Regions from separate parts of the Oxobacter pfennigii genome, predicted to be linked through region 2. Evidence: riboswitches for the same ligand, from Rfam matches in the RefSeq annotation. Region 2 holds a riboswitch; each other region holds the start of a gene.
What was found. A riboswitch is a leader RNA that binds a small molecule or an ion and turns the genes downstream of it on or off. The one in region 2 is predicted to bind cobalamin.
Positions count from the first base shown of each region.

Region 1: it holds a riboswitch for cobalamin, as region 2 does, so the genes downstream of both, OXPF_RS20895 (ABC transporter substrate-binding protein) here and OXPF_RS21650 (ECF transporter S component) in region 2, are expected to answer to the same signal.
Region 3: it holds a riboswitch for cobalamin, as region 2 does, so the genes downstream of both, OXPF_RS13755 (DUF4430 domain-containing protein) here and OXPF_RS21650 (ECF transporter S component) in region 2, are expected to answer to the same signal.

Region 1 is NZ_LKET01000068.1:306,668-310,944, reverse strand. It holds gene OXPF_RS20900 (FecCD family ABC transporter permease) at 1-801, opposite strand, end outside; gene OXPF_RS20895 (ABC transporter substrate-binding protein) at 788-1,753, opposite strand; cobalamin riboswitch at 1,878-2,074, opposite strand; gene OXPF_RS20890 (double-cubane-cluster-containing anaerobic reductase) at 2,134-3,288, opposite strand; gene OXPF_RS20885 (ferritin family protein) at 3,424-3,633, opposite strand; gene OXPF_RS20880 (SpoIIE family protein phosphatase) at 3,685-4,277, opposite strand, start outside.
Region 2 is NZ_LKET01000027.1:29,747-34,023, reverse strand. It holds gene OXPF_RS06250 (efflux RND transporter permease subunit) at 1-1,558, shown strand, start outside; cobalamin riboswitch at 1,642-1,814, shown strand; gene OXPF_RS21650 (ECF transporter S component) at 1,979-2,482, shown strand; gene OXPF_RS06240 (hypothetical protein) at 2,482-3,213, shown strand; gene OXPF_RS06235 (MarR family winged helix-turn-helix transcriptional regulator) at 3,236-3,679, opposite strand; gene OXPF_RS06230 (MATE family efflux transporter) at 3,669-4,277, opposite strand, start outside.
Region 3 is NZ_LKET01000039.1:85,922-90,198, forward strand. It holds gene OXPF_RS13745 (nitrogenase component 1) at 1-706, shown strand, start outside; gene OXPF_RS13750 (nitrogenase component 1) at 675-1,967, shown strand; cobalamin riboswitch at 2,063-2,250, shown strand; gene OXPF_RS13755 (DUF4430 domain-containing protein) at 2,455-4,277, shown strand, end outside.

The sequences.
Region 1 (4,277 bases), on a different contig from region 2:
GCGTATCATATGAGGTGTTACCAATCCTACGAAACCGATAGTTCCGCTAATGCTGACACACACGCCGATTAGCGCTGACACACAGATTAAAACCAGAAGCTTGACTTGTCTGACATTCACGCCGATGTTCCTTGCATTGTCCTCTCCAACGGCAAAAGCATTGAGTTCTCGGGTCTGGAGCATCAGTAATCCGCCGAACAGAACCAGGGCACCTAAAAGCATTGCGGCGTTTCCGTAAGTGCATCCCGCAAAGCTCCCCATAGTCCAAAATACTATGGTCTTTACCTTTTCGCCTGCAAAGGTAACTAACAGCGAAGTTATGCTGGATACAAACATATTGAATATCACGCCTAAAAGGATTATGGTATTGGTTGACAGAGAAAAATCCAGCTTATAGGCCAGCGCAAGCACCGTTATAATGGATATAAAAGCAAATAGCATAGCCGTTAAGACCGTTCCGGCAAAAGGAAAGCCGGGGATTGACAGACCTAACGCAATGGCAAGGACGGCGCCTAAGGAGGCACCTCCGCTGACCCCAAGGGTAGTCCCGTCTGCCAGGGGGTTTTTAAGCAAGCCCTGCATTGCCGCACCGCCAACCGACAGTGACGCTCCTGCCAGCGCCACACACAGCACTCGCGGCAAGCGTATGGTCATTATTATTACGCTTTTCATAAACTCCGACAGAGGCACATTCACGCTGCCCAGCGCAACGCACAGTATTGCCACAACGAGAGTTACCGCCCCGAAGATCAGGTACTCAGTAAGCCGGAAACCTTCTGGCTTGGATTTATTGGCCGCCATAGACAAAGTTGTAGAGCATCTCTACTCCGTCGGCAAGGCGGGGGCCGGGACGTGTCAGCTCGTTATTCGGCATATTTATAATTCCGTTATTTGCGACAGCCTTTACGTTATTCCAGCCGGGACGGGATTTGATACTTTCGACAGGTTCAAGACCCTCACCAAAATACATAGTTACTGTCATAATGTAGTCGGGATTGCGTTCCAGTACTTGCTCTTCAGAGATTTCTGCCCAATCGCTGATGTCTCCGAAGGTATTTTTTAAGCCTAATATATTAGCAGCCTCATCCATAAATGTATTGCTTCCAGCAGTCCACAAGCCAAATTCCAGAGGCGAAACCTCAAAGTAAATGCTCTTGCCGGATGCTTTGGCAGAGGCTTTTGCACCAATGTCATCAATCTTTGTTTTCATATTTTCAATTATTTTAGCCGCTTCTTCATTTCTATTGAGTATCTTGCCCATAAGTGCGATACTCTTGTATGTACCAGCAATATCAATTGCATCGGAAGCCACTACGGCAATGCCGGCTTGAGTGAGTTGGTTTATTTGCTCATTTGTTTGAGCCATGGTCCCCATAAAAACTACTTGAGGTTTGAGGGAAATAATCTGTTCAATGTTGGTATCATTGCCCGAGCCGACAGACGCAACTTCAAGTACTTCCGCCGGGTAGTCACAGTATTCGCCACGGCCTACCATAGTATCACCTAAGCCAAGAGCATAGACAATCTCGGCATTGGCAGCAGTGATTGCAACTATCCTTGTAACGGGTTCTTTTATTGTCACTTCACGCCCGGTCATGTCCGTTACAGTGAGCGGATACACAGTTTTGGCTGTAGGTTCAACTGTACCTGTGGGTGTCGGCGACGGAGTGTTTTCAGAATTGGTTGCACAGCCTGCTAACATGGATATGGCAAGAGCTGCAGATAAAGCAATTGACAATATCTGGCGTTTCATAATGAAAAGCCCCTTTCTTGTATATATTTGTATAAAAGAATAACCGCTCCCATCCAGATAGGAGCGGCAAGAAACATTTTCAGACTGGCACAATGCCTATACAGCCGACCATCCCAACCCCAGAGGTAAGCATAATGTCTATACAGGTCTCCCGGCTTGGCTTCATCTTACTGGGGTGCCTTCCCACCCTGCGGCAGTGACTTAATACCCTTTCATCAGCTTCACGGTTACTGGGATAGCCCCGAAATTACATCGGCGTCCCCACAGAGCGGTAGTATAACGCTCCGGCGCATTTTACGCATACAGACGGATTATTCTAGTTGCTGTATAATTTTAACCCGCCAGGACAGCTTTGTCAAGGGGAATGAGTGTTTTGTGCATCAGGCGTCAAGCATTTCAACAAAGGCAGCCAGCCTTGTTTTAAGCTGACCTGTATCATTTTGCGAATAATCGGTTTCAATGCTTATATAAGGCAAATTCTTCTTTTCATTCACAAGTCTTTTAACGCTGTAGGTTTCAATATTATAGGTATGACATGCTTGAAGAATGACGTCTATTACTCCCTGAACCCTGTATTTATCTATAAGCTCTGATAATAATTCAATCCTGTTGTTATTTGGCGACATACAGGAACAGGCTATACTTATATATTTTTCAGCCAGCGCTTCAAAAGGGTCTTTATCTTCATCAACAAGTGTATCTATAGCTTTAACACCGCTGCAGTTTTCAAAACAAACTATCACACCGCCGTTGTCCTCAACAGCCTTTACTATTTTTTCACTGACACCGCCTATGGGGCAGCCGGTAATTAGTATCCTGGGGCTGTCTTGAAGATTTCTCCTTGCGCCTTTATCATAAAGCTCTTTTATTTGCTTTGTCAGGGCAGCAACGGAGTCAACCTGTTCTTCTTTGCTGGTTTTAAAATTTGCACCGTTAAGTACCTGAAACATTTCGTAGCCTGAAATAGGGGGAGGGCAAAACAAAGCCAGCTCGTAAAACTCCTTTAAAGCTTTTCTTTGTTCGTTTCTGTCCTTTATTGCCTTTTTGAGCTTTTCATAGGTTATTTCAACATTGAACTCTTTTTCCACTCGTTCTTTAAGGGAGATTATTTCATCTCTCCAAAGCGCAAGAGATTTACCGTTGCTGCCGGACTGGGGCAATTGCATTATATGCATTGGTTTTATCTCACCGAGGTATTCGTACATTTTCTTTTTTCCGTCACAGGTGGTTTCACCGACTAGCATGTCTGAAAAATAAAAATAAGGGCAGGTATCGGTAATTGCATGTCCATAACTGGATTTTATAAGAGGGCATAAGTTTCTTGGAAGTACTTCTTCAGCCGCAGCTATGGGTTCATTGCTTGTACCGCAAAGGGATATGGGTATAGCGCCTGCTGCCATTATGATTTCCCAGGGGGTAAAAGTACAGTAAGTTCCGACAACTTTCCTGCCTTCTTCCTTTAATTTCATGATTTCAATAAATCCTGCTTTTCTTGCTTCACTGAATGTATCAAATGCTTCAGGCAAATTAATCATCAAATCACTCCAAGCTTTCATTTTAAAAGTAATTATATATGAATGACAGCCTTATTACTAATTGAAAAAACCAATATAACAGCCATAATTAATTTAAAAAAGCAATTCTCTAAATGATTAAGATTTTAGGGTGGTTTATTTTTCTTTGTTTGCTTTCAGCATTTTTGCAAAACCTTCATAACGGGTGCGAAGTATTCTCTCATGCTCTTCTTCGTCTGTTCTCATCTGTTCAAAAAATTTCTTTACCATTGGATCCTCTGCGTGGTCAGCCAGCTTTTGATAATGCTGCTGGGCTTTAATTTCATCTTCGATAGCTTCCAAAATGCCAGTCAGTATTTTTTGCATATAATCTATCCCTTCATAATATAAACTTAAAACTTGTCAGCATGTTCACGCTTATAGCAGTTTTACTGCAACCAAAGTTATATCGTCCCTGGTTTTCTCATAACTTAAAAAGTCAATGAAATCCTCATGAATTTTATTAACCATTTGAGCAGGATTCAGTTGATGAATTTCGGCAACCAGTTTCTTAAGCCTGCCTTCATAAAATTCATTGTGAGACATTTGTTCTGGCAGTCCGTCAGACATAATGAGCAGGGTCATCCCAGGAGAAAAGTGTGCTGTAGAATCCTCATATTTTAACAATTGGGCACCTATGGCTGTTGATATGGGAAGATTCGCATTGCCAAGCTCTGTTATATTTTCTTTATCCTTTATTAATAAAGGACTGATATGAAGGCCGGCATTGCAGTAAGTAAGTTCATTTGTCTTCAAATCAATAACTGCCATAAGCAAGCATACCAGATATTCCTCGGGATAACCTTCCTTTAAATAGTGTTCAATAAAGAAATCCATGATTTCTTTAGGCGATAATAATTGACCGGGTGTATGTTTTAACCTGAAAAAACTTCCTATAGTATCCTTTATAAAAATCGCCAGCATGGCACTATCCAATCCATGTCCCGAGACATCAGCAATAAAGCATACAT
Region 2 (4,277 bases):
ATTAAACTGGGCGTTGAATCACAGAAAGAGCACCGTATTTATAGCCATTGCCGTATTTATAGCAAGCATGGTCTCCCTTTCAACAGTTGGTTCGGAATTTTTCCCCCAATCGGACCAGGGTCAGATTTCCATAAGCATATCCATGCCTGACGGCGCTGAAATTGAAGATGTGGCAAAATTGGTGTCAGACATTGAGGGAAAGATTGAAGGAATTCAGGAAATAAAGTCGGTATTTTCAAGGGCGGGTTCCGGCGGAGGTTATCTTGGCGGGGGCTCAAACAGCGGCTCTATTACAGTAATGCTGAAAAGCTTAAGCGAAAGAGAGAGAGGCTCTCTTGAAGTAGCAGATGAAATACGTAATCTGGTAAAGGATATACCCGGTGCTAAAATAGGAGTTACGGCCGCAACCGGCAGCATGGGTATGATGGGAGGTTCTCCTATAAGCATAAGCATAAAGGGAGACGATTTGGAAGAGCTGAAAAGAATAAGCGATGATTTTGAAAATATAATAAGATCTGTCGAAGGAACAAGAGAACCAAGCTCCAGCCTGGACAGAGAGGTACCCGAAGTTCAGATAAAAATAGACAGGCGTGCTGCCACCCAGTATGGCCTGACAGCCTCCCAGATAGCGTCAGCCGTAAGGGGAAATATTACAGGAAGAACGGCGACAACACTGAAATATGACGGTGATGAGCTGGACGTAGTTATAAAGAGCGATAATTTGTACAATGAAAGCTTATCCAATTTAAAGCAGATAATAATACAGACAGCCTCGGGTGCCAGCGTTACTATAGGCCAGGTGGCCGAGGTAACCATAGAAAAAGGCCCCATAACCATAAACAGGGATAATCAGGTTAGGGTGGTTACCGTATCCAGCCAGATTATGGGAAGAGACCTTTTGAGCGTGACAAATGATATAAATCAAAAGCTTATGGAATATAATATGCCGGACGGATATATTTTTGAGATAGGCGGAGAAAGCCAGCAGCAGCAGGAAGCTTTTGCCGATCTTGGAATGGCGCTCGTTCTTGCCCTTATCATAGTTTACATGGTAATAGCATCCCAGTTTGAGTCATTGCTGAATCCATTTATAATCATGCTGTCAGTGCCCTTCTCATTTTCGGGAGGCGCCCTGGCTCTGGCATTGACAAGAAGGTCTTTAAGCGTCCCGGCTTTTATAGGAGTTATAATGCTGGCCGGTATAGTTGTTAATAATGCCATAGTGCTGATAGACTACATTATAACAAGAAGAAAAAGAGGAGAGGACAGGAGGACTGCCGTTATAAATGCAGGCCCCATAAGGCTAAGACCGATATTGATGACGACTTTGACAACCATTTTAGGCCTTATGCCCATGGCATTAGGAATAGGCGAAGGAGCCGAGACTATGGCGCCTATGGGTACGGTGGTTATAGGCGGATTGACCCTTTCAACCTTATTGACACTGGTCTTTATCCCGGTAACCTATACATTGTTTGATGATCTTTCGGTATTTCTTAAGACAAAGCTATTTAAAAGGAAAAATACCGTTGCAGGAGATATAACAGCAGAAATGTAGTTTTAAATATTGTTTTAAGCAGCTAAATGTGATAATATAAACATGATATGATAATTCCTTACAGGAATTATCATATCATGAAAGCTAAATAAAAGCGTGAAGGTGCCATTATGGATAATAGGGAATGAGGTGAAAATCCTCAGCGGACCCACCACTGTACACGGTAGAGATTTTCAATTGCCACTGGCTTTTGCCGGGAAGGCGAAAGTCTTGTTATTCCGTAAGCCAGGAGACCTGCCTTTATGTAATATGTCTGTGCAGACAGGCAGCAGGATGACGGTAAAGTCCTTAAATACGGTATTTTTGTATTTAAGGACTTTTTTATATGTAATAAAGGGTTCCCGGGACCTGCTATAGCAATCAAAGATTGCCATAGTAGGTGGGATTCTTATTTTTAAAATTTCAAGGGGGAAAAGTATTATGAAAAAACAAAAAACAATTATTATGATGGGCCTTTTTATCGCTCTTAGCATCATAGGTGGGTACATAAAAATCCCTAATCCCGTTACATCAAGCATTGCATTTGATTCGCTGCCGGCATTTTTAGCATCTCTTGTCCTGGGAGGATTGCCGGGGGCTGCCGTGGCATTTTTAGGACATATGCTGTCAGCGGCATTGGGAGGTTTTCCTATGAGCTTGCCGATCCATCTCGTTGTAGCCGTTGAAATGGGAATAATAATGGTGGTATTCAGCTTTATAGCAAATAAAATTAACTTGATTGTGGCAATTATAGCAGGTATTATATTAAATGGTATTGTATCACCTGTTATACTGATATTCATTCCTAACTTAGGGCTGCCGGTATTTTTGGCATCACTTCTGCCGTTGATGGCTGCCAGCATATTCAATGTAATTTTGGCTGCAGTAGTTTTCTCATCCATTAAAAATGTAGGATTTGTGAAGGAGATTCAGGAGGCTAAATAATGGGATATTTTGGTCGGGATGTTGAGGTTGTGGATTGCGGCAATGTTTATATAGTGACTGCCTGCGATTCCAGCGGAGCTATAGGAAGCAAAGAGCTGGATGTCGTGAAGGTTACGCCTTATATAGTAGGAAGATATGCAGCCAGAGTGCCGCTTTTAGAGATATTGTCGGCAGGTGCATATCCCATAGTCATGTCCGTCACAATCTCAAACGAGCTGAATCCCACTGGAGAAGGCATACTGGACGGAGTATACGACGAGCTGAAGGCAAATGATATAAAGGAACTGCCAATAGCAATAAGCACTGAAAAAAATATGACCACAAAACAAACTGCCGTTGGCGTCACAGTTGTAGGAAGGTGCGGCAAAGAAGAGCTTAGGATTGGAACGTCAAGGGCTTTGGATGATGTGTATTTCTTAGGCATTCCCAAGGTAGGAAATGAGGTTGACGATCCGGATGATAAAGAGGTGGCAAAAGGAAATCATATAAAGCTGCTATCCTTTATCGAAGGGGTTCATGATATATTGCCCGTAGGCTCAAGAGGTATATTGGCAGAAGCGCAAACATTGGCTAAAAGCAATGGGTGTGAATTGATACTTGAACTCATAGGTGATGTGGATGTAAATAAATCCGCCGGTCCTTCCACCTGCCTTTTGTTTACCTGTTCACCCGGAACTAAGATTCCGAAATTTTTACATGCGCCAGTGGCTAGGATAGGCCGATTAAAATAGTTTATAGAAGAGATAAAGAGTCTTAAAGACTCTTTATCTCTTTTAATATCTCCTGAAATTCATTCATAGAGCTTATAAGCCGCTCAAGTTTGTCTTCAGAAAGCTTTTCCAATCTGCTGCCTATGATGTCCAGCTTTTTATCAAGGTCCTCATTTAAAAATTCCTGACCTTTATTTGAAAGGCTGTAAAATGTATTTCGCCTGTCCTTTGTATCGCTTTCCCTTGTAATATAGCCTTCCTCATCAAGCTTGTTTAGCATTATGCAGGTGCTGGAGCTTGATAAATTAAGCTTTTCACTGAGTTCTTTCAAAGTGCAGCGCTCCAATATTTTAAGGTTAAGCATGGTTTTAAACTGCTGCTCGGTTATGGGTCGGCTGTCATTGTGATAATTATGATAAATCTTCATGTGGCTGTTGAAATTTACGAAAAAATTTAAAAGTTTCCGGGCCGTTTCCTTATTCTGCATTGAGTACACTCCTTCTGACTACTGCTTTGTTTTTCCATTTGTCTGTTCTGTAATAACTATAGCACATCAAAAGACCAGCTATCCAGGCTACAGGAATGCCCCACCATATGCCGTCGGAACCAATTCTGGCAGATAAAAGCGCCGATGCGGGAATTCTTATGACCCATAGGGAAAGTATGGTAAAGAGCATAGGTACAAATGTATCTCCGGCGCCTCTTAATACCGCATTGACTATAAACTGGGTGGAGAATACTATAAAGAAGGCTCCCACTATGGTTAAATATCTTCCGCCTATTGCCTTTACGGCGGCGTCTGAGGTAAATATCGATATGAGGTGCTTTCCAAAGAGTATTACAACTATGGATATTGTCAAGGATATAGTGCCGGATATCAAAATTCCTGCCTTAAATCCCTGTTTTACTCTTTCGGGCTTGTTGGCTCCGATGTTCTGCCCTACAAAGGTGGATACCGCCATGGATACGTTCATACAGGGCATTACTGCAAAGGATTCAATCCTGGTAGCCGCCGTGTAGGCTGCCATGGTGTCGGTTCCGTAGCCGTTTACAATTCTGGTCAATGCCATCATTCCGGCAGAGAC
Region 3 (4,277 bases), on a different contig from region 2:
AGGCATAAAAATAAACTGCCGTTTTATATGCGAGACTTCCAGCCAGGAAATACAGGGCTTCATGAAAGCCAAACTTAATCTTTTAGCTTACGGGGATTATATGGGAAGGACGATAAAGGGCTTTTTACAGGAGGAGTACAGGGCAGAATTTCTGGACATGCCTTTTCCTGTAGGGTTTAACGAAAGCTGTCTGTGGGTTCGCAAAATAGGAGAGTATTTTCATAAAGAGGATGTAGACTCCATAATTGCAGCATATAAAATAAAATATGATGAGGAGATTAATGTAATAAAGCCTTACATGAGGGGCAAAAAGCTTATGATTGCTACATTTAATCATAATATAGACTGGATTTTACAGACTGCAATAGACTTGGAGATGAGAATAGTATTTGTGGGAATCCTGAATTATTCACAGGAGAACCTGTTTCAGACGGAATATAAAGACAAAATCGAGGAGCTGCACATTCAATATAATAACGAAAACAGGCCGGGCGACCTAAAGCGGATAAAACCTGATATTCTGCTTACCAATTACTCATCGACAAACCTGGATGGAGACATACTTGCGGATACCATACCTCTTTGCCCCACTGCCGGTTTTTTAAGCGGCGTTATAATGGCAAGGCGATGGAGCCAGCTTTTCAGGATGAACCTAAAGGAAGGGTGGAAGAAGGATGACATTTTATTCAGAAAATATTTCTCCTGATAATTTAACGGGTGCGGTTTTTGCCATCGAAGGAATTAAGGATGCCTGTGTAATATTGAACGGGCCGACAGGATGCAAATTCTATCACAGCGCCGTATCCGACAGCCAGTACTTAAGGAGTCTTTCCTTCGACCCTCTTGAGTATTCCGAGGATTTTTACTTCGGGCAGCCCAGGGTACCTTCCACCTATCTTGACAGCCATGATTACGTTTTCGGAAGCGGTGAAAAGCTTACGGCCATACTGCGGTCTGTTACAAAAAAGAATTTTAAGTTGATTGCCGTAATAAATTCTCCCGGTGCCGCCCTGATAGGGGACGATTTGGAGAAGTTTCTCCAGCAGGAGGTCAGCGGCATTTACTGTTTTTCAATGGAAAACACGGGTTATTCGGGAAGCTTCGGCGTAGGATATCAAAATGCCATAATGAAGGTCATGGATACCATTACAATGTGTCCTAAAAGCACCCGTAAAAAAACCGTAAACCTTATAGGCTTATGTATTTATCAAAAGTATTTTGAAAGCAATTATAAGGCCATAGAGGCTCTTTTAAATCTGTGCGGCATTGAAGTTATTTCGGCTTTAGGAGCAACGGATTCTGTAGAGACAATAACTCATGCGCCGGAGGCTCAATTAAATGTTGTGCTTTATCCCGAATACGGAATGAAAATAGCAGAGAAGTTTAAAGCCGAATATGAAATTCCATATATTGTACCCGATGAAGGTCCTCCTATAGGTTTTGATGCAGCGGAAGCCTTTATAAGGCAGGTCTGTATTGCCTTGGATGCAAACCCGGAAAAGGCAATTGAAGTAATAGAAAGAGCCAGAGCCAGGGCATATTTATTCCTGGCACGGTATTCATCTCTTCTGGGATTGCCAAAGGGTTCGTTATTTTCCGTTAAGGCCGAGGCTTCTGTAGCTTACGCTCTGACAAAATGGCTGTGTACTTATCTCGGGATGATACCGGCTGCTGTTTCAATTTTGCCGGAAGCGGATACTTCCTTTAATATAAAGCTCAAGGACTTTCTGACCGGCATTAGCTACGAAGAAGTTTTAGACAGGCCAATTATAGAAACACCTACCCATATGTTATTTGCAGACGGCAGTACCATTTCACAGCTTAAGCTTAATGATGATACCTTCTGCGGAGTAGAAATAGCAATGCCGACATTGGGATATGTGGATGTTACCGAGAAGTTTTTATTTGGAGAAAGAGGAGCTTTATTTTTACTGGAGCAGGTAATTAACGGATTGAGATTTATTTAAATTTTAAAGACTCTGTTTCGAAAAAAGATATTTATAAACCCCTTTTACTATTGTATTGGATGTAAGTGTATGCTATATTTTTATTAATGTTAAAACTGAATATTCCATTACCGGGTGCCCATTCCACAGGGATGGGTTAAAAGGGAAAGTGGTGAAATACCACTGCAGCCCACCGTTACTGTGATGTTGACGAAACCTTGAAAAATCACTGGAATATATTCCGGGAAGATAAGGGAGTAGGATGAAGCTCAGCCAGGAGACCTGCCCGATAATTGTTGAATCTTTCGGAGGGAAAGATAATACAGTGTCGGGAAACGATATTATAGGGCAGTCTGGGTTATTTTGGCTGTTTAAAATAAATTGTGTTTTAAACACCTCTGAAAGTATTGAGGTGTTTTTTTATTTTGCTTTTTAAGGGGGTGATTTCAGAGAGACAGGCTTAATAGACGTATATAAATTTTATTTTAAAGGGGGAAAAAAGAGCGTAATGAAATTATTTCATAAGAAGACGTATCAAAAAAAGCTGAAGCGGCTGCTTTCAACGTTAATGGTGTTGATGATGCTGTTATCATTATTCCCTGCCAATGCGCTGGCCGAAGCAGGGAGCCATCTTGCAGCCAGCTATACTAAAGCCATTGACGGGGCGGCTGTTGCATATGTTACTACTCCGACTACGGTGGAAATAGATCTTTCGGAAGCTACGGAGAATATTTCCATAACCGAGGGCGGTAATTATGTGATTACCGGCGTCACAACATCAACCATAGTCAGTATAGACACGGCAGGTACAGTCAACCTGACCTTAGATAACGCGGCAATCCTGCGACCGGCCGATGCCGCCACCAATGCCAACGCTTTTTCTGTTGAAGGCGGAGCTGTTGTCAACCTGACGGTCAAGGCAGGCACCGACAATACAATTTCCAACGAAAAAGGACCCGGGTTCAGGATTGGAAACGGAGAGTTGAATATAAAGGGTACAGGCACTCTTAATATCATTGGTAGCTCCTACCCAATTTATTCCAGCGGAGATATTACCATTGATGAAGCTGACGTTACGGTTACCAACACTACGGGTGTTAACACATCCAATGGCTTCTACCTGACAAAAGGAGGGGAGGCTACATCGGGTCCAACCCTTACCGTAAACAGCGGTAGCCTGAATGTTGCCCTTCAGGAAAAAGTAGGAGCAGGAACCTCAGCGGCACTTATGATCAGTGGCAGCGGTACCTCTTTTATACAAAACGGCGGTACCGTCACATTGATCAATGCCACCAGCGTTGATCAATCCTATGGAATACGCTCCGACGGGCCGGTTACAGTCAAGGTAGGCTCTTTGTTTACCTATGGGCAGACCAACGGAGTATATCTTGCTAAAGATTCAACAATGAGTATTAAGGATAACGCATCCTTTATTGCGGCTTCGGGTAACAGAGCCTCATTTGATGTTATGAAAGGCGCCGTATTTTGCAATGGTACAGGCAAATTTATTGATGGAAAGGGCATCGTTTCTTTAAAATTAGACAGCCCTGTAGAAAGCAGCACACAGCTTGCATTAAACCATGATCCGGGCACCGGATATGTCCGGGATATGGCGGCTAATCTTCCCATGGCTGCCTATTACGTGGCTTTTGCAGGCAAGCTTGGAGATACATATTATATGCAGGCTGGAGACAAATATGTCACATCCGAAAGCGAGGGCCTTTACTGTGCTACCTTCAAGGTGGACAGCATAGTGGCAAACCCGGTAAAGAAGGATGCTGCCGTGTCATCACTGCCCCAATCCTTTGAGGTATCGCAGCCGGCAGGCGTAGAGAGCCTAAAGGTAGGAAGTGCCGTGCCTTTGAGCGTTTCTCCCAATTATGTTGTAAACTGGAGCAGCAGCAACCCCGGTGTGGCTACAGTAGATGACAGCGGCGTCGTTGCGGCTAAATCGGCGGGCACTGCCACCATTACCGCCGAATGCCTGGGAATAACGGGAACATATAATATCACCACCGTCAATATGACCGACCCGAGGGTGTTTACATTTATTGTGGATAACCCAGAGGCAATAGTAAAGATATTCCGTGACGGCTTTACCTATGTCCCTGTCTCGGTATCGGGAGGTACTTTCACCTACTCCCTGGAAGACGGTACATATAACTATGAGGTCTCAAAGGAAGGATTCCCAACCATAACTGGCGAATTCACAGTTTCAGAAAATGGGACAAACGAAATCTCTCTTTCCATGTACTATAGCGTAGACTTTGAGATTATAGCCGGAGAGGGAGTTGACAGCGCCGCCGGTGCGCTCATTAAAGTTTTTGACAG